One region of the Lacrimispora sphenoides JCM 1415 genome, then DNA from elsewhere that is predicted to be linked to it. Evidence: predicted binding sites of a transcription regulator. Region 1 holds the regulator's gene; each other region holds the start of a gene.
What was found. Region 1 encodes HrcA, which represses chaperone genes, less so after heat shock. Its sites were predicted from a motif close to TGTTAGCACTCNNNNNNNNNGAGTGCTAACA; they were not measured.
Positions count from the first base shown of each region.

Region 2: BMX69_RS01040 (co-chaperone GroES) is a predicted target of HrcA. The motif match lies at 4,174-4,204, and genes of this name have one in related genera.
Region 3: BMX69_RS04760 (Hsp20/alpha crystallin family protein) is a predicted target of HrcA. The motif match lies at 5,759-5,789, and genes of this name have one in related genera.

Region 1 is NZ_LT630003.1:57,763-65,280, reverse strand. Features, by position in the region: gene BMX69_RS00245 (glucan-binding protein) at 1-356, opposite strand, end outside; gene dnaJ (molecular chaperone DnaJ) at 397-1,530, opposite strand; gene dnaK (molecular chaperone DnaK) at 1,734-3,590, opposite strand; gene grpE (nucleotide exchange factor GrpE) at 3,701-4,345, opposite strand; gene hrcA (heat-inducible transcriptional repressor HrcA) at 4,363-5,412, opposite strand; gene BMX69_RS00220 (3D domain-containing protein) at 5,764-6,333, shown strand; gene BMX69_RS00210 (3D domain-containing protein) at 6,529-7,251, shown strand; gene BMX69_RS00205 (hypothetical protein) at 7,346-7,518, opposite strand, start outside.
Region 2 is NZ_LT630003.1:243,726-251,243, forward strand. Features, by position in the region: partial or broken gene BMX69_RS01020 (IS110 family RNA-guided transposase) at 1-1,047, opposite strand, end outside; gene BMX69_RS01025 (creatininase family protein) at 1,345-2,106, shown strand; gene BMX69_RS01030 (M42 family metallopeptidase) at 2,128-3,204, shown strand; gene BMX69_RS01035 (MICOS complex subunit MIC60) at 3,284-3,928, opposite strand; gene BMX69_RS01040 (co-chaperone GroES) at 4,300-4,590, shown strand; gene groL (chaperonin GroEL) at 4,668-6,287, shown strand; gene BMX69_RS01050 (DUF6106 family protein) at 6,544-7,053, shown strand; gene guaB (IMP dehydrogenase) at 7,260-7,518, shown strand, end outside.
Region 3 is NZ_LT630003.1:1,063,568-1,071,085, reverse strand. Features, by position in the region: gene BMX69_RS04785 (hypothetical protein) at 712-1,293, shown strand; gene BMX69_RS04780 (dihydroorotate dehydrogenase) at 2,075-2,977, opposite strand; gene BMX69_RS04775 (dihydroorotate dehydrogenase electron transfer subunit) at 2,978-3,754, opposite strand; gene pyrF (orotidine-5'-phosphate decarboxylase) at 3,764-4,681, opposite strand; gene BMX69_RS04765 (YkgJ family cysteine cluster protein) at 4,735-5,391, opposite strand; gene BMX69_RS04760 (Hsp20/alpha crystallin family protein) at 5,873-6,286, shown strand; gene BMX69_RS04755 (nitroreductase family protein) at 6,371-7,144, opposite strand; gene pepF (oligoendopeptidase F) at 7,179-7,518, opposite strand, start outside.

The DNA of each region.
Region 1 (7,518 bases):
CCGGTCAGCATATGGCCTTCCCGGTTAAACTGGTACCATCTGCCATCGATATACTTCCAGCAGTTAGAGGGCCAGCTTCCGTCACTGTACTGAAACCACCAGCCGGAAGGACTGTAACGCCAGCCTCTCTGATAGCTGTAGACCCCCGGACCATCATCATCATCGTCATCGTCGTCATCCCAGCAGTCAAAGGATGCACTTCCTTCAATCGGCCCTTTGTTTTTTGTACCCGTGCCGTTCCATCCTGGAAAATCCCGGACAGACTGCCCGTCTGCGGCCATGACTGCCGCGGGAAATAAAGCTGCTATCCATATCACAACGGCTGTCAGGGCCAGTTTTTTTGCAAACCTTCCCATACCTTCCCCTCCATTTAAAACCATGTACCTTCCGGAATCCTTATTTAAAGATTCCCTTCTTTTTATGTTTGTCACCTTCTACTGTGCCGTTCATGGCTTCGTCAAACTTACGAAGCGCCTCTTTTTGAACTTCTGTCATACGCTCCGGCACTGAAACCACCAAAGTGACAAAATGGTCGCCCCGAATGGCCCGGTTGCGCAGGGAAGGAACACCTTTTCCTTTTAAGCGTACCTTGGTGTCCGTCTGGGTACCTGGCTTCACTTCGTATTCCACTTCTCCATCCACGGTCTTGATCCGGATGTTTCCGCCTAAGGCAGCATTTGCAAAGGAAACCGGTACCGTTGAGAAAATGCTGGTATCCTGGCGTTTGAAAATCGGATGGTTGGATACCACTGCCTCTACCAGCAGATCACCTCTCTCACCGCCATTGGTTCCGGGTTCACCTGCACCTGCAAGACGCACGGACTGTCCGTTGTCAATTCCTGCCGGAATGGTGACTTTAAATTTCTTTCTTTTTGTAATGTATCCGCCGCCATAGCAATCCGGGCATTTATCCTTAACGATTTTCCCGCTGCCTCCGCAGTCCGGACACGTCTGAACATTCTGTATCTGTCCGAAGAAGGATTGCTGGGTATACATGATCTTTCCTTTTCCATTACATTTAGGACATGTAACAGGTGAGGTTCCCGCTTTTGCGCCGCTTCCGTGGCAAGAGGAACACTCTTCCTTGAAATTGATCTCAATCTCCTTCTCGCAGCCAAAAATCGCATCCTCAAAGGTGATGCGGATGCTGGTTCTGACATTGGCTCCCCTAGATGGCCCATTGTAACGGGCGCTGCTACGTCCTCCGCCAAAGATATCTCCGAATATATCTCCGAATATATCTCCCATGTCCGCTCCGCTAAAATCAAAGCCGCCAAAGCCGCCTGCTCCCCCGCTTCCGTCAAAGGCAGCAGAACCGAACTGGTCGTACTGACGTCTCTTATCAGGATCGCTAAGGACACTGTAGGCCTCGGAAGCCTGCTTGAACTTCTCAGCAGCCGCAGCATCTCCGGGATTTGTGTCAGGATGGTATTTCTTAGCTAATGCCCTGTAAGCCTTCTTAATCGCTGCATCATCCGCATCTTTTGGAATGCCCAGGGTCTCATAATAATCTTTCTTACTCTCTGCCATCTTAGGTCTACCTTTCATAGATTAAGAAAATTCGATTCACCTTCGGCTCACCGAACGGCTAAGTTCCCAAATACCCATCAGGGTAACTGAAAGCCTTTGTTTTCTCTCGTCTTTGCTGAGGAACTCTTGCCTGAAGAAATTCGGAAAAAGTGCTGTATCGCTACAACACTTTTCCAAAAGTCCTGTCTGCTGACCAGACTAGTTTACACCTCTTTGTAATCGCCGTCAACTACATCGCTTTCCTGATAGGTTGCATTATCTGCTCCCATGTCAGGGCCCGCGCCCTGGGCTCCGCCCTGAGCCTGCTCATAAACCTTTGCAAATAAAGCCTGTGCACTGTTCATCAGTCTTTCTCTGCCTGCCTTGATATCTTCAATCTGAGCATCCGTCATATCATCGATTGGAGCTCTGTTAACTGCTTCTTTTAATGCATTTAAGTCCGCTTCCACAGTTGCCTTATCGTTTGCATCGATCTTGTCTCCTACTTCCTGCAGAGCCTTCTCTGTCTGGAATACCATGGAGTCTGCATCGTTTCTTGCGTCAATGCCTTCCTTACGCTTCTTATCCTGAGCCTCATATTCAGCTGCTTCCTTAACTGCCTTATCAATATCAGAATCAGACATGTTGGAGCCGGAAGTAATGGTAATATGCTGTTCCTTGCCTGTTCCTAAGTCCTTAGCGGAAACATTTACGATACCGTTGGCATCAATATCAAAGGTGACTTCGATCTGAGGAACGCCTCTTCTTGCAGGTGGAATTCCATCCAGACGGAACTGGCCTAATGTCTTATTGTCTCTTGCAAACTGTCTCTCACCCTGTACCACGTGGATATCAACCGCTGTCTGGTTGTCTGCCGCTGTGGAGAAGATCTGGCTCTTCTTTGTGGGGATCGTCGTATTTCTTTCAATCAGCCTGGTAGCAACACCGCCCATGGTCTCTATGGATAAGGAAAGGGGAGTTACGTCCAGAAGCAGGATATCGCCTGCACCTGCATCACCTGCAAGCTTACCGCCCTGGATGCTGGCGCCGATGGCAACACATTCATCCGGGTTTAAGGACTTGGAAGGCTCCTTGCCTGTCAGCTGTTTTACTTTCTCCTGTGCAGACAGCATACGGGTAGATCCGCCTACTAACAATACTTTTCCTAATTCTGATGCAGTAATGCCCGCATCTCTTAATGCATTCTGTACCGGAACCGCAGTGCGCTCGATGAGATCTAATGTCAGCTCATCAAATTTTGCTCTGGTCAGGTTCATATCCAGATGCTTTGGTCCTTCTGAAGTAGCAGTGATAAACGGAAGGTTGATGTTGGTAGTCGTTGCAGAGGATAATTCCTTCTTTGCCTTCTCAGCAGCTTCTCTTAATCTCTGCATAGCCATCTTATCGCCGGATAAGTCAACGCCCTCTGCCTTCTTAAATTCATCTACCATCCACTGGGTGACGCGGTTATCAAAATCATCACCGCCCAGACGGGTATCGCCGTTGGTGGAAAGAACTTCGATGACACCGTCGCCGATTTCAATGATGGAAACGTCGAAGGTACCGCCGCCTAAGTCATATACCATGATCTTCTGCTCTTTTTCATTGTCAAGTCCATAAGCCAGAGCTGCAGCTGTCGGCTCGTTGATGATACGCTTTACATCAAGACCTGCAATCTTACCGGCATCCTTGGTTGCCTGACGCTGTGCATCGTTAAAATATGCCGGTACGGTAATAACCGCTTCGGTTACTTTTTCTCCTAAATAAGCCTCTGCATCTGCTTTTAATTTCTGAAGGATCATAGCAGAAATTTCCTGAGGACTGTAATTTTTTCCGTCAATCGCTACCTTATAGTCTGTACCAATATGTCTTTTGATGGAAGAGATGGTACGGTCAGAGTTAGTTACTGCCTGACGCTTAGCAGGCTCGCCTACAAGCCTCTCTCCGTTCTTTGTAAATGCTACAACGGATGGTGTGGTTCTTACGCCTTCGCTGTTTGGAATAACAACTGGTTTACCGCCTTCCATAACGGCCACGCAGCTATTTGTTGTACCTAAGTCAATACCAATGATCTTGCCCATAGTTTTTTCCTCCTATTTAATAAACAAAATATAAATGATTACCTTTTTCCTGCCCATAGCAGGCTTAAGGTATACCTGGAATGTATTATCTGCTTCCTGATGCTATATTACTAATTAGCCACCTGCACCATGGAATGCCTTACCACGCTGTCACGGTAAGTGTAACCCTTCTGAAGCTCCTGGGAAATTACATTTTCACCCAATGACTCATCTTCAATATGCATTACTGCATTATGGAAATTGGGATCAAAAGGCATTCCAACCGCTTCAATGGGTTTTACGCCGGCTTCTTCCAGCGTTTTCATAAGCTGTTTATATATCTTTTCCATTCCATCTGCAAAAGGAGCGTTTCTTTCCTCCTCAGATATGGCTGCAAGGCCTCTTTCAAAATTATCAACTACCGGAAGGATCCGTTCAACGATATCCTTTGCTCCGATTTCAAACATGGCTGACTTTTCTTTTTCTGTTCTCTTGCGGTAATTATCAAATTCAGCCATGGACCTCTGAAGGCGGTCTGTCAGATCCTCTATTTTTTCATCCCTTGGGTCTTTCTTCTCTTTCTTTTTTCCGAAAAGGCCCTTTTTTCCGGATTCTTCTTTGGAACCCTCTTCAGCCATTTCTTCTTCCGGAACATGTTCCTGGGTTCCATCGTCCCCGCAGGCTTCTGCACCTTCTATTTCTTTTTCAGCGAAAACTGCATCCTCTGTATGAACAGTCTCGTCTGCCAGATTCTCATCTGTTTTCACATCTTCCATGCTCAATGCTCTACCCTTTACCTTTCATCTTTTTTCAAAATGGTATCCAGCTGCGTCATGAGATTACGCAATGTGCTGAGAACCTTTTCATAATCCATCCGTTTCGGACCAATGATTCCAATGGTACCTCTTAAGCCTTCGCCCAGTTCATAGTTGGCGGTTACAATGCTGCAATCCTTCATTGCCTTAACAGGTGCCTCATCGCCGATGTATACCTGGATTCCGGATCCGCTCTCCGAGCTGTTCATATCATCAATCAGCCCCTGCAAAAGATCCTTCTGTTCCAGCGTACCGATAAGCTTACTGGCCCTTTCTCCGTCACTTAACTCCGGATACTTGAAAATGTTCGTGGCCCCGCTGGTATAAATCTGAAGGTCTTCATCATCACCCCGGATAGCGGCAGCCACCTCGCTTAGAACCCGGTCCACCACATCACAGTGGGGGCCCGCCTGAACCTTCATCCTGCTGATCACTTCAAGATTGATCTCCTCTATGGTCAGCCCGTTAAGGGCATTGTTAAGAAGAATGTTAAGATTCAGAAGTCCTTCGTCATCTAATTCCGTATGAATGGGAATCATGGTATTCTTAATGATATTTCCCTCCACCACGATAACTACAAGAAGCTTTTCTTCATCAACCTTAGAGAGCTGGATAAACTTCAGTTTGTTCCGATGGTATTGGGGCGCGCTGATCATTGCAGCGTAATTGGTGTTCTGGGCAAGAAGCTTTGCCATCTGTTTTAGCAAAAGTTCTACCCGGTCCACCCGCTTTAACATCATATCCTTGATCTCAGTGACTTCCTCTTCTTTTTCCTGCATGATCTGGTCCACATAAAAGCGGTATCCTCTGTCTGAAGGAATCCTTCCGGCGGAGGTGTGAGGCTGCATGATATATCCCAGCTCCTCCAGATCAGACATCTCATTCCGGATGGTAGCAGAACTTAAGTTCAAATCCGTATACTTTGATATGGTACGGGAACCTACCGGTTCTCCGGTTTCCAGATAAGTTTTGATGATGGCTTTTAATATAGTTACTTTCCGCTCATCTAGCTGATCTCTGTCACTCAAACTGCCCCACTTCCTTTCTGAGTCTTTTTGTTAGCACTCAACGTTTGGGAGTGCTAACATCTTCTTTTCATAATATATTCTTTTTTTCTACTTTTGTCAATACATTCCTAAAAACTTTTTGATGAAGTTTTTATGTCCTGTTTGTACATTTTTCCTCAATTCTAAATGAAATATTACAAAGCTGTTGACATTATCTTCTTGACTTTTAACACTTTTGTAATATAATGGTAATTATGACACCACAACAACACAATTGCGAGGTAAGGTTGAAGGAAAGATGTCTTACAACCTTGAGCTTGTGAATCAACTGGATATGCCTGCATATCCGATTGATCCATTTGGAGGTAAATTATGAATAGTTTTTCAGGGAAAAAGAGGATCACCGGATTCCTGACACTTCTTTGTATCCTGCTGTTGTCTACAACTGCACTGGCAGCCGAGACTACAGGAAATGGCCAAACCGTGAATCAAGTACAGTCTGAAAACTCTGGAACGGATCACCAAACCATACAAACCAGCACGGAAAATCAGACGGCATCAGCCAGTACTGAGGAAATCGGACCTGGCATTAAGAAAAAAGAAACCGAACCTGTAAAGCCGGAAGAACCGGCAAAACCGGTTTATCAAAAGGGAGAATCCCTGGGACTCTTCTCCGCCACTGCATATTGTCCCGGCGAAAGCACCTGCAAACAGAGCCGTACCTATTCCGGTACGATACCGCAGCCGCAGCATACCATATCCGCAGATATCACACTTCTTCCGCTTGGAACAAAGGTCATGATCGACGACATCGTTTATACCGTTGAAGATATCGGAAGCGGCGTAAAGGGAAATAAAATCGATATTTTCTTTGGAAGCCGCAGAGAAGCGCTGGATTTTGGAAGACAGACAAAAGAATTATTTGCAGTCATTGAACAGTAGGAAATGCCCATATGACGCCGCAGAACAGTGAATTACTTCACTGCTTCTGCGGTTTTTTTCGTCTTAACCTTGACAAAATTGGAAAAATGTGTAAAATGTTTACTTGTACCTCATTTATTACAAATCTGTTACATATAATTATAAATATATTAAAACTTGTTACAGATTGTAAAAAAGAAAGGAAGTATTTGTAATATGAGTAAAACAAACCGAATTCACTGGTTCCTCGGAACCTTACTAATGATGACATTTATCTTGATAAGTGCATGGAACGTTTTAGCGGCCCAAACGGCAGGTATTATTGACAATGCTGATGAGAACAACGTCAGGGGCTGGGCCCTAAACTGTTCTGATCCAAACTCTGCGGCAGAAGTAAAGATTGTCATTACCAATCAGTCTAACGGACAGGTCGTAGCAGAACTAACCACCACCGCCTCCAAGTACCGGGAGGATCTTGTATCAAACGGAACCGGTAATTACGGTTTTGAAATGCCGGTTCCCTGGAGTTCCTACGGAGACGGCACCTATTTGATAGAGGCCTATACAGGAGGTCAGAAGCTTTCCGGCACCAGAGTACATGGAGTAGGTGCTGCCGCTGCAGCAAGTCTTCAAAACAGCACCTCCAATCTTCGTTCCCTGGGAGCTTTTAAAACTACGGCCTACTGCCCTTGCCGCAAATGTTCCGGAGGCTGGGGAGGACGTACCAGCACTGGAACCATTGCGGCCGCAAACCATACCATATCTGTTGATCCAAGGGTCATTCCTTACGGCAGCCGCATCATGATAAACGGAGTTGTCTATACAGCGGAGGATTGCGGAGGCGGAGTCAAAGGGAACCACATTGATATATTCTTCAATACTCATGGTGAAACCCGTGCTTATGGCACCAGGAGTGCAGAAATCTATCTCGTTCAGTAATACAAATCCCAGCAGGAAAGCCCGGTGAAGATTTTCTTTTCTCCGGGCTTTTTATCATATTTATTTTATAGGGCCAATGGTCCATTTCCGTATTTTACGTTCTTACGGCAATCTCTTTTATCATGCGCATCAGTTCTAAAGCGCTTCGGAACGCTACATAATTTCTGGATGTCAGTCTGCCGGCCACTATTCCCTGCAAACTCGCGTTCTGGCGATGTTCTATTTTGACAATCAATGTTTCTTTTGCATGAACCGCACGGGTACTTA
Region 2 (7,518 bases), 190 kb from region 1:
TTAATACGTCCATGACCTGAAATAAAGTCTTGCGGAGTTGGGCAGAGCCACGTTTTGAAGTGCGGACACTTTGCTGCTCGTAAGCCCCTGACTGGTTTGCCCCTGGATCAACTCCGGCAAATGCTGTAATCGCTCCCCGGTGAGAAAAACGGGCTACATCGCCGATTTCAGCCATGAGCTGGGGACCAAGAGATGGGCCGACACCTTTCATAGCCATAACAATCGGGTATTCCGGAAGTTTGGCCGCAGTCTGGTTCATCTTGCTGCGAAGTTCTTCTACGATTTTGGAGGCAGTGTCTAGTTGGTCTATCGCCTGTTTTATGAGCATTTTGGTCATTGGATCTTTTGAAAGAACTGCTATAAGGTTTTCTGAAGCAGTGTAAATTTCTCCTGGTTTATCAGGCTGGAAGTTATAGCCTTTGCGCCTACACCATTTCTGATAATGCTCTGTAAACGCAGGGAGGGACATCTTGCGAACACAGTCTACATGCCAATAAGCAGATGCAAAATCAACCCATTTCTGGCTGCCGTCACTGCGAACAGGGCTGTCAAAAAATCATTGGCACCAGGATAGGTCTGATCAAGTAAAGAGATTAAGTTGTTTTTGAAGGAGGTCTTCTGCTTCATGTAGAAATCAAACTGCCGATTCATGGTTTTGAGTTGAGTGCGTATTTCATCCATAAGACTATACTGTTTCAAATCGGTCCAGTTGTCAAGAGTATAACGGGCAATTTTTATAGCATCTGCTTTATCCGTCTTGACTTTACGGAGAGAGTTGTTGCCAAAATCTTTGATGAGTTTTGGATTAACAGCACTGACAAACAGTCCGGCACCGGAAAGCCAGTGAGCCATTGGCTCATAGTAGCGTCCGGTGTGCTCCATAACGATTCTGGTGTCACCGTCCAGGGACTGGATATGGGAGATAAGTTCATTAATCCCACTGGATGTATGCAGGACCTCAAAGGGACTGGAAACAATTTCACCGAAGGGGCGAAGGATGGCAATCATACTCTTACCTTTGGAAACATCAACACCGACAGCATTCATAAATATGTTACTCCTTAAAAAATGATAGTAGCAATGGATCCAGGTTTACTCATTGCCGATTCAATCTACTGTGGTGTGACACGAACGTGCTGGGAAAGCAGTTCAACCTGCATAAAACGAACGCTGCGAATGAGGAGCTGGTTGGCAGACTAAATTACGGACGTGAAGCCCAAGGAGGTGACCGCCGGACCAATTGCTCTCTACATTCTAACAGCTTAAGCAACAAGAAGGAATATGGACAAGGCTGGTTTGTCATGTACCATAACCTATAAAATTATTGTAGTAGGAGACGAGAAAATGAGATTAGCAAATTTGACCTGGCCCAAAGCAGAGCGGTATTTTAAAGAAAATGATATGGTGCTGGTACCCATAGGAAGCATCGAGTGCCATGGAAGACATCTGCCTTTAGGAACGGATACCATAATACCGGACCGGATTTTGGAACTGATCGAAGCGAAAAACGATATTCTGATTGCGCCCACCATTCCTTATGGAGCCTGCCAGTCGCTGGCGGATTATCCGGGCACCGTGAATATTGACATGGAGGTGCTGTATCAATTTTTATACCAGGTGATAGATAACCTGTACCGTCATGGAGCCAGGAAGATTCTTGTACTCAACGGTCACGGCGGAAACATTAAGGTGATAGAACGGGTTGGACTGGACTTTCAAAAAAAAGGAGCCATGGTAGTCATGTTAAACTGGTGGCTGATGGCATGGGATATGAATCCAGCCTGGAAGGGCGGCCATGGCGGCGGAGAGGAAACGGCAGGCGTTATGGCTGTGGATCCAGATCTGGTTGATGCTTCAGAAATCGGTGGTTCACTGGAACTGAAAAATATAAATGAGAATCTGGTCGCTACCGGTTTTCGTTCCATTCGTTTCAAAGGAGTAGAGTTTGAAGTTCTGCGCTCAACACCGGAAGTGACGGACAACGGTTGGATTGGACCAGATCATCCCAATACGGCAACTGTGGAATGGGGGATCGAGATGATTCAGACGACTGCAGACTATGTAGTGGATCTGATTGAGGAACTGAAGACAGTCGAGCTATCGTAACTTTATAAAGGAGAGTGTGGAATGGATAAGAACCAGACGCTGCAGATGATTGGAGCGATATCGGATGCCAATGGGGTATCAGGATTTGAGGATCTGGTGGTGGAAACAGTGCGGAAACATGCGGGTGGGCTGGGGAGCTTTGAGGAAGACAGCCTGCGTAATCTCTACATATACCGGAAGGAAAACAAGGGAGGACGGATGATCGTTCAGCTGGATGCCCATAGTGATGAGGTAGGTTTCATGGTACAGGCCATTCGCCCGGATGGAACTCTGCAGATGATACCTTTAGGAGGCTGGGTAAACAGCAATATTCCGGCTCACCGGGTCTGGGTAAGAAATGCAGACGGAGAATATATTCCAGGGATTACTGCCAGCACGCCGCCCCACTATATGACCGAGGCGCAGCGGAATGCACCTCTGGATATCCGGGATATCACCGTGGATATCGGAGCTGTATCACGAGAGGAAGCGGTTGAAAAGTTTCATATCCGGATCGGGGAACCGATAGCACCGGATGTAAGCTTTGAATACCAGGAAAAGCACGATCTGATGATCGGCAAGAGCTTTGACTGCCGGTTGGGCTGTGCTTCTATTATAAGTACGTTACAGGAACTGGACGGAATGGAGCTGGATGTGGATGTGATTGGAGGATTTGCTTCCCAGGAGGAGGTAGGTGTCCGCGGAGCCAGTCTGACCTGCCAAAAGATTAAGCCGGATATTGCGATTGTATTTGAAGGCTGTCCGGCGGATGATACCTGTGTGGCAGCCTATGAGGTACAGACAGCGATTAAGCAGGGACCAATGCTTCGCCATATCGATGCCAGGATGATTACCAATCCACGTTTTCAGCGGTATGCTCTGAACTTGTGCAAAGAGCTTGGGATCCCGGTACAGGAGGCAGTCCGCCGGGCCGGCGCAACCAACGGAGCGGCCATTCACTTATCCAATCAAGGGGTTCCTACAATTGTGATCGGAATACCGGTACGGTATGCTCATACCCATTATGGAATTTCTTCTTATGAGGATTATCAGAATGGGGTACGGCTGGCCTGCGAAATATTGAAGCGTTTGAATGAAACGGTGATCCGCAGTTTTTAAGATGATGTAAAAGATCAGGAGGAAGAATCAGATGAAAAAAAGCCACTGGAGAGCGCAGGCTTTCCAGTAGCTTTTATGATTAATCCATCTCTTCTTCCACAATGGTAGTAGTTTCATCGGCCAGTTCTTTCATCGCTGCTCCGGTGGACTTCGCTGCTTCCTTTGCCGCATCAATCCCATCCTTTGCTGCATCTTTTACTGCTTCGGCAGCAGTTTCTGTTGTTTCTTTTATCGTATCCGCAGTCTCTTTGGCTTTTTCTGCCAGTTGGTCTGCGGCTCCGGCAGCGTAATCCAAACCGCCATCTTCCGTAAACTCTTCGTCGTCTAAAAACTCGTCTGTCTGTTCTTTTGCAGAGTCAAACATGTCCTTTGCGGTAAATGCCACGGCTGAAGCCGCTTCTTTTGCCGTATCAGAAACAATGCTCGCTGCATCCTTTACTAAGTTTTTTGCCGCACTTACCGCATCCTTGGCAGCATCTGCCATATGGTCAGCGGCAACCTTAAATTCATCCTTATTTGCATGCAAAGAAACATAGTTGCGGTTCATCGTACTGTCAATTTTGGAAATGTCGTCATTTCCCTCATCCTCAAAGTCGTGAAAATTTTCTTCCAGTTCTTTGTGGAAGGATTTGTATTTCGTAAAGTAAGAGATGCCGGCAGCAACAACGCCGGCCACAGTGGCCAGTGCCACGAATTTTCCAAACCCATTACCCTTTTTTGCCATTTGAAACACTCCTTTCCTTATTACCGTCCATGTATTCTGGGCATAGAGGTATGCCTGCAAGTTGCTTCCTTGTCACGGCTTATGCTTGATGGGCATAATGGTGCGCTTGTAAGGCGCTTCATTCTCTTAGTTATTGTAATACGTTCATCCGAAAAAATAAAGGTATATAATAAGAAAATTTCTATAAACTATGTAAGTAAAGGAGAAAATCGTACAAATATGGTAAAAATGTAAAAAAAATATAAAGTTAGCACTCAACTATTGACAGTGCTAATAATGAGTGATATAACTTATTATGTGAATAAAATAAAACTTCTTTCGGATGGCCAAAGAAAGAAATAATAAGCAGAAAGTTATGAGGAGGAATTGCAATGAAATTAGTACCATTATTTGACAAAGTTGTGTTAAAACCATTGGTTGCAGAGGAGACAACAAAGTCCGGTATTGTTCTGCCGGGTCAGGCAAAAGAGAAGCCGCAGCAGGCGGAAGTCATCGCAGTAGGACCTGGCGGTCTTGTAGACGGCAAGGAAGTTACCATGCAGGTTAAAGTGGGCGATAAAGTAATCTTCTCCAAGTATTCAGGAACAGAGATAGAGACCGGAGAAGAGAGCGAGAAATATGTGATCGTTAAACAGAATGACATATTAGCAGTGATTGAGTAATCAAGAAGGCGATACCGCTTCGTAAGGTTTTAGATAGTACGTATATTTATTTTAACAGAAAACTGGAGGAATGAATCATGGCAAAGCAGATTAAATATGGCGTAGATGCCAGAAAAGCACTTGAATCTGGAGTGAATCAGTTAGCAGATACTGTTCGTGTAACTTTAGGGCCTAAGGGCAGAAACGTTGTACTGGATAAATCTTTTGGTTCACCGCTCATTACAAATGACGGCGTTACCATTGCAAAGGAAATCGAGCTGGAAGATGCTTTTGAGAATATGGGCGCTCAGCTTGTTAAAGAGGTTGCGACTAAGACCAATGACGTAGCAGGAGACGGTACTACCACAGCTACCGTTTTAGCTCAGGCTATGATCAATGAAGGAATGAAGAACCTGGCAGCAGGTGCAAACCCAATCGTTTTAAGAAAGGGTATGAAAAAAGCGACTGAAGCAGCAGTAGAAGCGATTGCAAAGATGAGCGAGCCGATCAAAGGCAAGGCATCCATCGCAAGAGTAGCAGCTATTTCCGCATCAGATGATGAGGTCGGCGAGATGGTAGCTGACGCTATGGAGAAAGTTTCCAACAACGGCGTTATTACTATTGAAGAATCAAAGACCATGAAGACAGAGCTGGATCTTGTGGAAGGTATGCAGTTTGACAGAGGTTATATTTCTGCTTATATGTGCACCGATATGGAGAAGATGGAAGCTAATTTAGATGATCCATACATTCTTATTACCGATAAGAAGATCTCAAACATTCAGGAGATCCTTCCTTTATTAGAGCAGGTAGTTCAGTCCGGCGCAAGACTTCTCATCATCGCAGAAGATGTGGAAGGCGAGGCTTTAACAACCTTAATCGTTAATAAATTAAGAGGAACCTTCAACGTAATCGCTGTAAAGGCTCCAGGCTATGGCGACAGAAGAAAAGAGATGTTACAGGATATCGCTGTTTTAACGGGCGGTACCGTGATCTCTGATGAACTGGGATATGAGCTTAAGAATGCTACCCTTGATCTTTTAGGACGTGCAAAATCCGTAAAGGTTCAGAAGGAAAATACCGTAATCGTAGACGGCTGCGGAGATAAAGAAGCAATCACTGCAAGAATCGGCCAGATCAAGGGCCAGATCGAAGAGACTACTTCTGATTTTGACAGAGAAAAATTACAGGAAAGACTTGCTAAATTATCCGGCGGTGTAGCAGTAATCCGCGTAGGCGCTGCAACAGAAACCGAGATGAAGGAAGCAAAACTCCGTATGGAAGATGCTTTATCTGCAGCAAGAGCAGCAGTTGAGGAAGGCGTTATCGCAGGCGGCGGTTCTGCTTACGTTCATGCCATCAACCAGATTGAAGAACTTGTTAAGAATTTAGAAGGCGATGAGAGAACCGGCGGAAAGATCATCTTAAAGGCTCTTGAATCTCCATTATACCACATTGTAGCCAATGCAGGACTGGAAGGAAGCGTCATCATCAATAAGGTGAGAGAGTCCAAGGTAGGAACCGGCTTTGACGCATACAAGGAAGAATACGTAGACATGGTAGAAGCAGGCATCCTGGATCCGACTAAGGTAACCAGAAGCGCACTTCAAAATGCTACAAGTGTTGCATCTACCTTATTGACAACAGAGTCCGTTGTTGCTAATATTAAAGAAAAAGCACCTGCAATGCCAGCCCCAGGCGGAATGGATATGATGTAATATTCACGTAAGCAATGAGCAGTGCGAAACAGAACATGAAAAAATTTACGTTGTGCTTGCACATAAGAAAATTTTTCCATGTTCTGTTTCATAGGGCGAACGCCCGTGAGCGGGTAAAGCCACAGGCTTTACCCGCTGCACTGCGGACTTCCGGTACTCCAGACACCCACCCACCCCACACCCTAACCACACCCTAAATCAGGATAACTCCTTCCCCTAAGCGCCATGCAGGAAACAAGAAAGGACCCAAATCGTTATGAATGAAATGTATGCAGAATGGCTAGTGAAGCGAAAATCACCGGCCTATACCATGTTGATAAAAATTGCGATGGGAATCCTATGCGTAATTGCATTTTTCCTCTCCATGTCTCCGGTTTTCGGAATCTTTGGAGTGCTTATTCTGCTTGCAGCCGCAGCCGCCACATATTTTGTATTCCGCAACAGCGAAGTAGAATTTGAATACTTATTTGTGACTAACACTCTATCCATTGACCGGATCTACGGCAGAAGCAAGAGAAAGAAGGCCTGGGAAAGCTCCATGGAAGGGATCCAGATCGTAGCTCCCACCGGTTCCACGGAGGCCAGGGATCATGAAACAAAAAACATGAAACTACTGGATTTTTCATCCCACGTACCGGGAGCAAAGACTTATACATTAATCAGCCAGTCCGGTGCTGAAACAACAAAGATCATATTTGAACCTAACGATAAGCTGCTCCAGTGCATGAGGATGACAGCGCCCCGTAAGGTTGTGAAAGAAGTATAACGAAAAAGGAATCAGTCGGTTTTGCAAAAAACCGCCCGGTTCCTTTTTCGTTACAGGAGAGACTTCTTTACTGTCCATGAGTGACGGAAAGAAACCGGAAAATGTCCGTTGACAACCCCTGTAAAATTTGTTAAACTATGTAACTAACAAGTAAAAAGACTTATTAGTTTCATTAATAAAAATATAAAGAAGGAGAGGAAAAGTTAATGGGTACAATAATTGGCGAAGGCATAACTTTTGATGATGTGCTGTTAGTTCCGGCTTATTCAGAGGTCATTCCTAATCAGGTTGACTTAACGACCAACCTTACAAAAACCATCAAGCTCAATATACCGCTTATGAGCGCAGGCATGGATACCGTTACCGAGCATCGCATGGCAATTGCCATGGCAAGACAGGGAGGTATCGGCATTATCCACAAGAATATGTCCATAGATGAGCAGGCAGAAGAGGTTGATAAGGTAA
Region 3 (7,518 bases), 1.0 Mb from region 1:
AAATCCGGGGAAAGGATTACTATTAGAACATCCGTCCCTAATTTTACCATACTCAATACGTATTTTCAATTAACAATCAATATAAAATTTGATTTAGTGACCATTTGTCCAACTTGTCCTTATGGGCATACAATCTATTACTAATTTTAATTGTTAACCATTTTGAGGCCATGCAAACAGCTCCCTGTCGTTTGTTGGTTTTATAAATAAATACTAGCTGTAATTAACGTGATAAGTTAAATGGCGAAAATTGTCGAGCAATTTATATAGACACATCCCTGATTATCCTTTATAATATGGCTAAATATTTATATCAATGAAATTCGATTGTTGTAAGCGGTCGTTGGTAGTTGATTGGAGGGTACTTGTGATTTATCAAGTGCTTATTTTCCAATACACCAACGGCTGCTTTTTTTTAGTTTCTTTCATTCACTTGATATTTCAGCAACAGGAATCCTGCAAGGACAACAAGATTCCCGGTTTTTTAATCAGGTATAATTGTTTTTAAAACAGCAAATTTTATTTCAAAGAAATAAGGCAATTATATAATATTATTTTTAAAGAAAGAGGTGATTCCAATGGACTAATCAGTTCCCGCCTGGCTGCTGATCTTTAAAATCTCAAAATTACAATATGTGCAAATTTCTAATGGGATTTTAAAATATGGCTTTTTTCACTTGAATCATATTATATAAATAAGGAGAAAAGAAAATGATTAAAACGATTAAAAGATTAATTAGTATTATGTTATTATTTTCCATTATTTGTTCTGGTAATGTATTAGCTTCAGAGGAAAATTACAAGCATATTACTACCGAAGATTTGAAAGTAGTATCAGAAAAGGAGGTACCTGCTGGCGTAAAACCAATGTCGTTTAAATCCGATGAAGAAGCTATAGTATACTTAAATAAAATGTATGATAGTATGCAAGTAGAATCAAATTCTGCAACTATTAACTTACTTGCTCGTAAGACTAATGGAAATGTTACAGTAGCTACTCAAAAAACTAATTATTTAACGAATGCAAAAATCCTTTTAAAGTTAAGATATACAACTTCCGGTAATAGCAATACAGGACGCATTGAAAAATTGGAGCCATATACACAATTTACTGGTTTTACTTATGGCTTTGAGTGGAAGGAAAATAATATAGGTACCACAATTAGTTCTAGTGGTAAAGACGTGCATGTCTACGTAGATGGAACACTTTCATCTTATTTACTGATAAATGGATTAATAAAACTCAGCACTAGAGATATAAATTTATCTGGAAATGTTGCTGTAATCCGATAATATTATGATAATTGACAGTATTGTTTCACTAATAAATTATACGTTTCTTATTATTGTTATCATCGTTATCGTAAAAATTATTATTAAAAGTTTTAAAAAGTAATATTATAAAGTTATCAATATGATTGATAATGCAGGCTGTCAAAGAACCTTGTTTTCAATGAACGAAAACAGGGTTCTTTCAATTCATACGTAAAAATGGTGATCTTTCCATCGCCACATAGCCAGTTTTTTAGATTCATGGCATCATACTTTAGCCGCACCCATTTACTGACACGACTAATTCCTCTTTTGGTGGAGTGATTTCCCCCTTCCTATTTCCCCACCAGTAATGATTAACAAATCAATTTTATCACCCAAACAATCTTCCAAAGTAAAATGTGGTTTAATTGTAATTCCTTCAAAAGTTTTGAATTCCTTAACACTATCCGATATTACACAAATATCTTCTATCGTTTTCGTTAAGTAAGCTGATTGGCACCCTCATTAACAATTTGATTTTATCACTTTACTGTATTACATTATAATACAATACCGATATCAATATCAAAAGTGCATTCTTCAACACAATTCATTTTCTCCGGATAATCTAAGACCCTAAGATAAGCCCTCTATCAATCATATTTCTACAACCGAAAAAGGGCTAATGTTAATAACCTATTAAATTCCAACAATATAGTAAAATATTTACTATTCCGTAATCTCAAGTGATTTTTATAACATCAAAGATTTCAAAAATTTGAACACACCATAAATTCAAAATCCATTCAAAATAATACTGTTACCGTACAGCTCCTATCAAATCCCTGATATCTTCTACGTCATATTTCTTCATGTAATCCTCTATGCCTCTGACTACTTCTTCCGCTGCATAAGGATTCCGGAAATTGGCCGTTCCAACGGAAACAGCCGTAGCTCCTGCAAGAATGAATTCTATGGCATCCTCCGCATTCATGATCCCGCCCATACCGATAATGGGAAGTTTCACCGCATTGGCCACCTGATATACCATGCGTACTGCAATGGGCTTAATAGCCGGACCGGATAAGCCTCCTGTTTTATTGGCGACTGCAAAGGTACGGCGGTTTATGTCAATCTTCATTCCGGTTAAGGTGTTAATAAGGGACAGTACATCTGCTCCTCCGGCCTCTGCTGCCTTTGCCATTACCCCTATGTCCGTTACGTTGGGGCTCAGCTTCATGATAACCGGCTGCTTTGCATATTTTTTAACTTCCCTTGTTATAGCCTCTACCGCTTTGGGATCCTGTCCAAAAGCGATTCCTCCCTCTTTCACATTAGGGCAGGAAATGTTGATTTCCAGCATATCCACCGGCTCATCCGCCAACCGCTCCACAACTTCGATATAATCCTCTGTGGTCTTTCCGCATACATTGACAATGATTTTCGTATCGTACTTCTTTAAAAATGGAATATCTCTCTTAATAAAAACTTCCATTCCCGGATTCTGAAGGCCAATGGCATTGATCATGCCTCCGTAGGTTTCCGCGATTCTGGGCGTGGGGTTACCTGGCCATGGCACATTGGCCACGCCTTTTGTAACCACGGCTCCCAAATGATTTAAATCGATCATCTCGCTGTATTCCTCACCGGAACCAAAGGTGCCGGAAGCAGTCATAACCGGATTCTTAAGCTCCACTCCGGCCAGATTCACTTTCGTATTCATCTAAAATTCTACCTCCTCAGCCTTAAATACCGGACCATCCTTACAGATACGCTTATTGTGAACCATGGAATGCTCGTCCACTGACTTGCTTTTGCATACGCAGGCGAGACAGGCCCCAATGCCGCAGGCCATCTTTTCCTCCAGGGAAAGATAACATTCTATTTCATTTTCAAGAGCATAAGCCTTAATAGCCTTCAGCATGGGGGTAGGACCGCAGGCAAAGATCACATCGCCTTTTAAGCCCTGTTCCCGGATTGCATCTAAAACATTGCCCTTCGTTCCGGTACTTCCGTCCTCTGTTGCAATATAAGTGTCTCCATATGGAGAAAACTCTTCATTTAAAAACAGAGCATCCCGGTATCCAAGTACCACCTGTTTCTCACAAGGCAAATGCTTTGCCAGTTCCAGCATAGGTGGAATTCCGATTCCGCCGCCGATCAAAAATGCCTTTTTCCCTTTTGTACCGGCTTCCAGGGGAAATCCATTGCCCAAAGGTCCCAGGACCTCTATGGTATCACCTTCCTTGTAATGGGAGAACTCTTCCGTTCCGCCCCCTACTACCCGGTACACCAGCCTTAAAAGTCCCTTGTCCTTATCTGTCTCGCAAATGCTGATGGGGCGGGGCAAAAGCTTTGCTCCATCCTTTGTATATAGGTCAACAAACTGTCCCGGCTCTGCCTGGGCAGTGATATCCTTTGTTTTAATCCACATACTGTATACATCATCTCCCAGCCGTGTCTGGCTGGCAACCACTGCAATATCCTTTACCTTTGCCATGCGATCCCCCTATAATACCCTGTTGATATCGGTGACCATGTCAATAACCGCCTGTCTGGAGGCTTCACCGAAATGCTCTACACCAAACCGGGCGTAGTTTTCAGATTTATAGGCTGCAATAATTCCCCTGGAGGAGTTTACAATAGCTCCCAGGCCGTCCTCGTTAAAGCATGGCTTAAGATCCTCTGCCGTTCCTCCCTGGGCGCCGTATCCCGGAACCAGGAAATAGGTGTTTGGCATCAGTTTGCGGAGAATCCTGCTCATCTCCGGATAGGTGGCCCCCACAACGGCTCCCACATTGCTGTAAGCGCCTTCCATACAGTCTGCTCCCCATTCCACAACCTTTTCTGCAACCAGTTCATACAGCGGCCTTCCGTCAATCAGCTGATCCTGGAATTCCCCGCTGGAAGGATTAGAGGTTTTCACCAGAACGAAAAGGCCCTTGTCTTCTTCCTTGCATACATCCACAAAGGGCTTTACGCCATCGGTCCCCAAATATGGATTGACCGTAAGGAAATCTGTACCGAAAGCAGAATAACTTTTGTTTCCAACCTTCACCTGACCGATATGTGCTGTAGCATAAGCGGCTGATGTGGAACCAATATCTCCTCTCTTAGCATCTCCAATGACGAAAAGCCCCTTTTCCTGGCAATAATTAACAGTCTTTGTATACGCTTTCAAGCCTTCGATGCCAAACTGCTCGTACATGGCAATCTGTGGCTTAACGGATGGGATCAGATCATAAACATGATCAACAATTTCTTTATTGAACTGCCAAATAGCTTCCGCAGCGCCTTCTAAGGTTTCACCGAATTCTTCAAATGCCTTTTTTATAACATGCTCTGGTATATAGTTTAACATGGGGTCCAAACCTACGCAGATTGGGGCTTTTGTTTTCTGAATTTTGTCTATTAACTGCCTGATCATAGCTTCCTCCTTGGATCTCTTTTCCCTTATTTTTTTTATTCTTACCAATTCTATCATAAGAAAGAACTAGCTTCAAGCCTTTTGCCAAACTGATCGAAAAAATCCTGGTCCCTGTCATAAGGCACAAGATAAAACTGCTTTAAAACATACATGCTGATTTTATTTGCCAAGGTCTGATCCCCATCCTCTTCCAGCTTTCTTTCCAGCCGCTTTAAGAAGAAATGCCAGTCAGACACAAACTTTTCATACCGCTTTGCATCAGGGGTATCAATCCATTTGCGCACCTTGACCTTTGCCCTGTTTTCTCTCCTGCACTCATGTACCTGGAGAAAATATTGAAATCCCTTCTCATCATAGATCCGCCCTAAGGGGAACAGGCGGCAGATCCCCGGCCGGAAGCTATGAATCCCGCATCGCCCTTCCTGGTTTAAAAAGCCGCACCTTTCCTCATTTCCACCCATTTTTAAGTTTGGAAGCACGATTCCATCCACCACATGAAGTTCCAGCTTCTCAGCCAGCAGTTCCTCCAGAGTACAATTAAGATTTACCGTCAGCCGGAAACAGTCAAGGGGATCCAGGGTAACCGACTGCCCCATCCCCTGGCAGCATGCCGAGCAGCCTTTGCAGTCGCCGCAATCCGCCTTTACCATATCATTTAAGCTATATAATTTCCCATCTGAGATCTCTTTCCAATCGATTTCCCGTTTCATGAATAGTTTTTCCTCAACTTTCTTTTTAGCAAACATGGTTATTCTATCATCTCCGGCCCATACATTCAATGGGGGATTCAATTCTTTTTAAAACTAGAAGCGGCCGGAATGATATGTTTCCGCCGCAAACATTGGCAGGGAAAACTATACTTCCCTGCCATACGTTTTACAGAGCTCCATGAAAGCGTTCATAGTTGAAGTAACAGATTCCTATAATATATTAACAGAACTGTATTATCTTTATATAGGGAATATATATGCTCCATGATGATGACATTGAGATTGTATAATAGCTCACGATTCTTAGAAACAATATTTTTTCTTTGATCGGTTCATTTTTGTATGGTTCATAAAATTTTCACAATTCAATTAGCACTCACCTGTTGACAGTGCTAACAATGTGTGTTATATTACATGTATAACAAATAGCAATGCATCGGATAACCGGTGACATATAAATTTCCAAAAGGAGGAACCCTTTATGTTATTAACAAGAAGAAATAGTTTATTTGATGAATTTTTCAATGACCCGTTCTTTACGGATGCATATCACAACAGACAGTCCCTGATGAAAACCGACATTGAGGACAACGGAAACGACTATGTCATTGATATCGAGCTTCCAGGCTATAAAAAAGAGGAAGTGCAGGCCGAATTAAAAGAAGGATATCTGACCATATGTGCAGAAACTGTTTCCGAAAATGAGGTAAAGGACCAGAAAAACTATATCCGCAGGGAACGCTACAGAGGCTCTGTAAAGAGAAGCTTCTATGTAGGCACCGGCCTGAAACAGGAAGATATCAAGGCATCTTTTGAAAACGGCATCTTGAAGCTTGTCGTTCCGAAAGAAGCGCCAAAACAGATCGAAGAAAACAACTATATCACCATTGAGTAATCCGATACAGACAAAAAGGGAAGGCCCCAAATGGAGGACCTTCCCTTTCTTTCTGTACCAGTCGAACGATCTATCAGCATTTTATCAGCATTTATACTCTTTCAAAAATGCCGTAGTCACATATGCCCCGCTTTTATAAGACTTTTTCTCCATGGCTTCCTCTGCTTCCAGTTTCACATTAATCCACATCTCTTCCGCAGCAATGGTTAAATGAGAAAGCATAATCCCGGTGCTGATCTCCCGCATGGATACAAGAGAAGACGACGGCAGGAATTCCCTGCAGGAAAACACATAGATTTTGTCATGATAAACGATAAAGCGCCAGGGCTGGGTATTCATGGCCGACGGAGCGAGGCGGACAGCCTTTAAAATATTTTTCATGGATTCTCCGGCCTCTTCCTTAAATACGCATAATTCCTTTAAAGGAAGCCGTTTTGCTGTTGCAGGATCCCGGTAAAGCAGGGTCTTTGGATAACCAAAGGCAACTATGATCACCTGCTTCATTCCTGCCGGCCCTGGCTCCGGAACCTTGGTACTCCCGAGATAACAGGTGCCTAGTCCTTTTCCGGTCATATATAAAAGAACATGCTCCAGCACATATCCTGCATTTACCAGATACCCATCCTTCTCCTCAGAATAAAATACCAGATAATAAGGCGCCTCTACCTTCCACAATCCCTTAACAGGCAGATGCTCTTCCATATTTTCACTTATTTCCAGCTTAATCTGAATATCCCCGTGCAGCCTTGGTATATTGTCCCCAAAATAAATGATATCCTTTAGCAGCTGCTTCGGGACTTGTTCCTTCTTAAACTTCCTGATCGATCTTCTTTTAAATATCATCTGATACAGATTCATACCTGCTCCCCTCTCCTCTATCCAACAACCAGACTTAAATAAGCCGGCTCATTTCCTCCAAAAGCCCGGCAAACACCTGGAGTGCATCCTTCACCGGTTCTGCTGTCCCCATGTCAACGCCGCAGAGCTTTAACAAGTCTATAGGAGTCATAGAATTTCCGCCGCTTAAAAATTCATAATATCCCTTGACCGTCTTCTCATCTCCCTTAAGAATCCTGCTGCTGATGGCAATGGCAGCCGAGAACCCTGTGGCATACTGGTATACGTAAAATGGTGTGTAAAAATGCGGAATTCTGGACCATTCATAATCGATTTCCTGGTCAACCACCATGTCCGGGCCAAAATATTCCTCATTCAGCCGGTGGTATATTCTG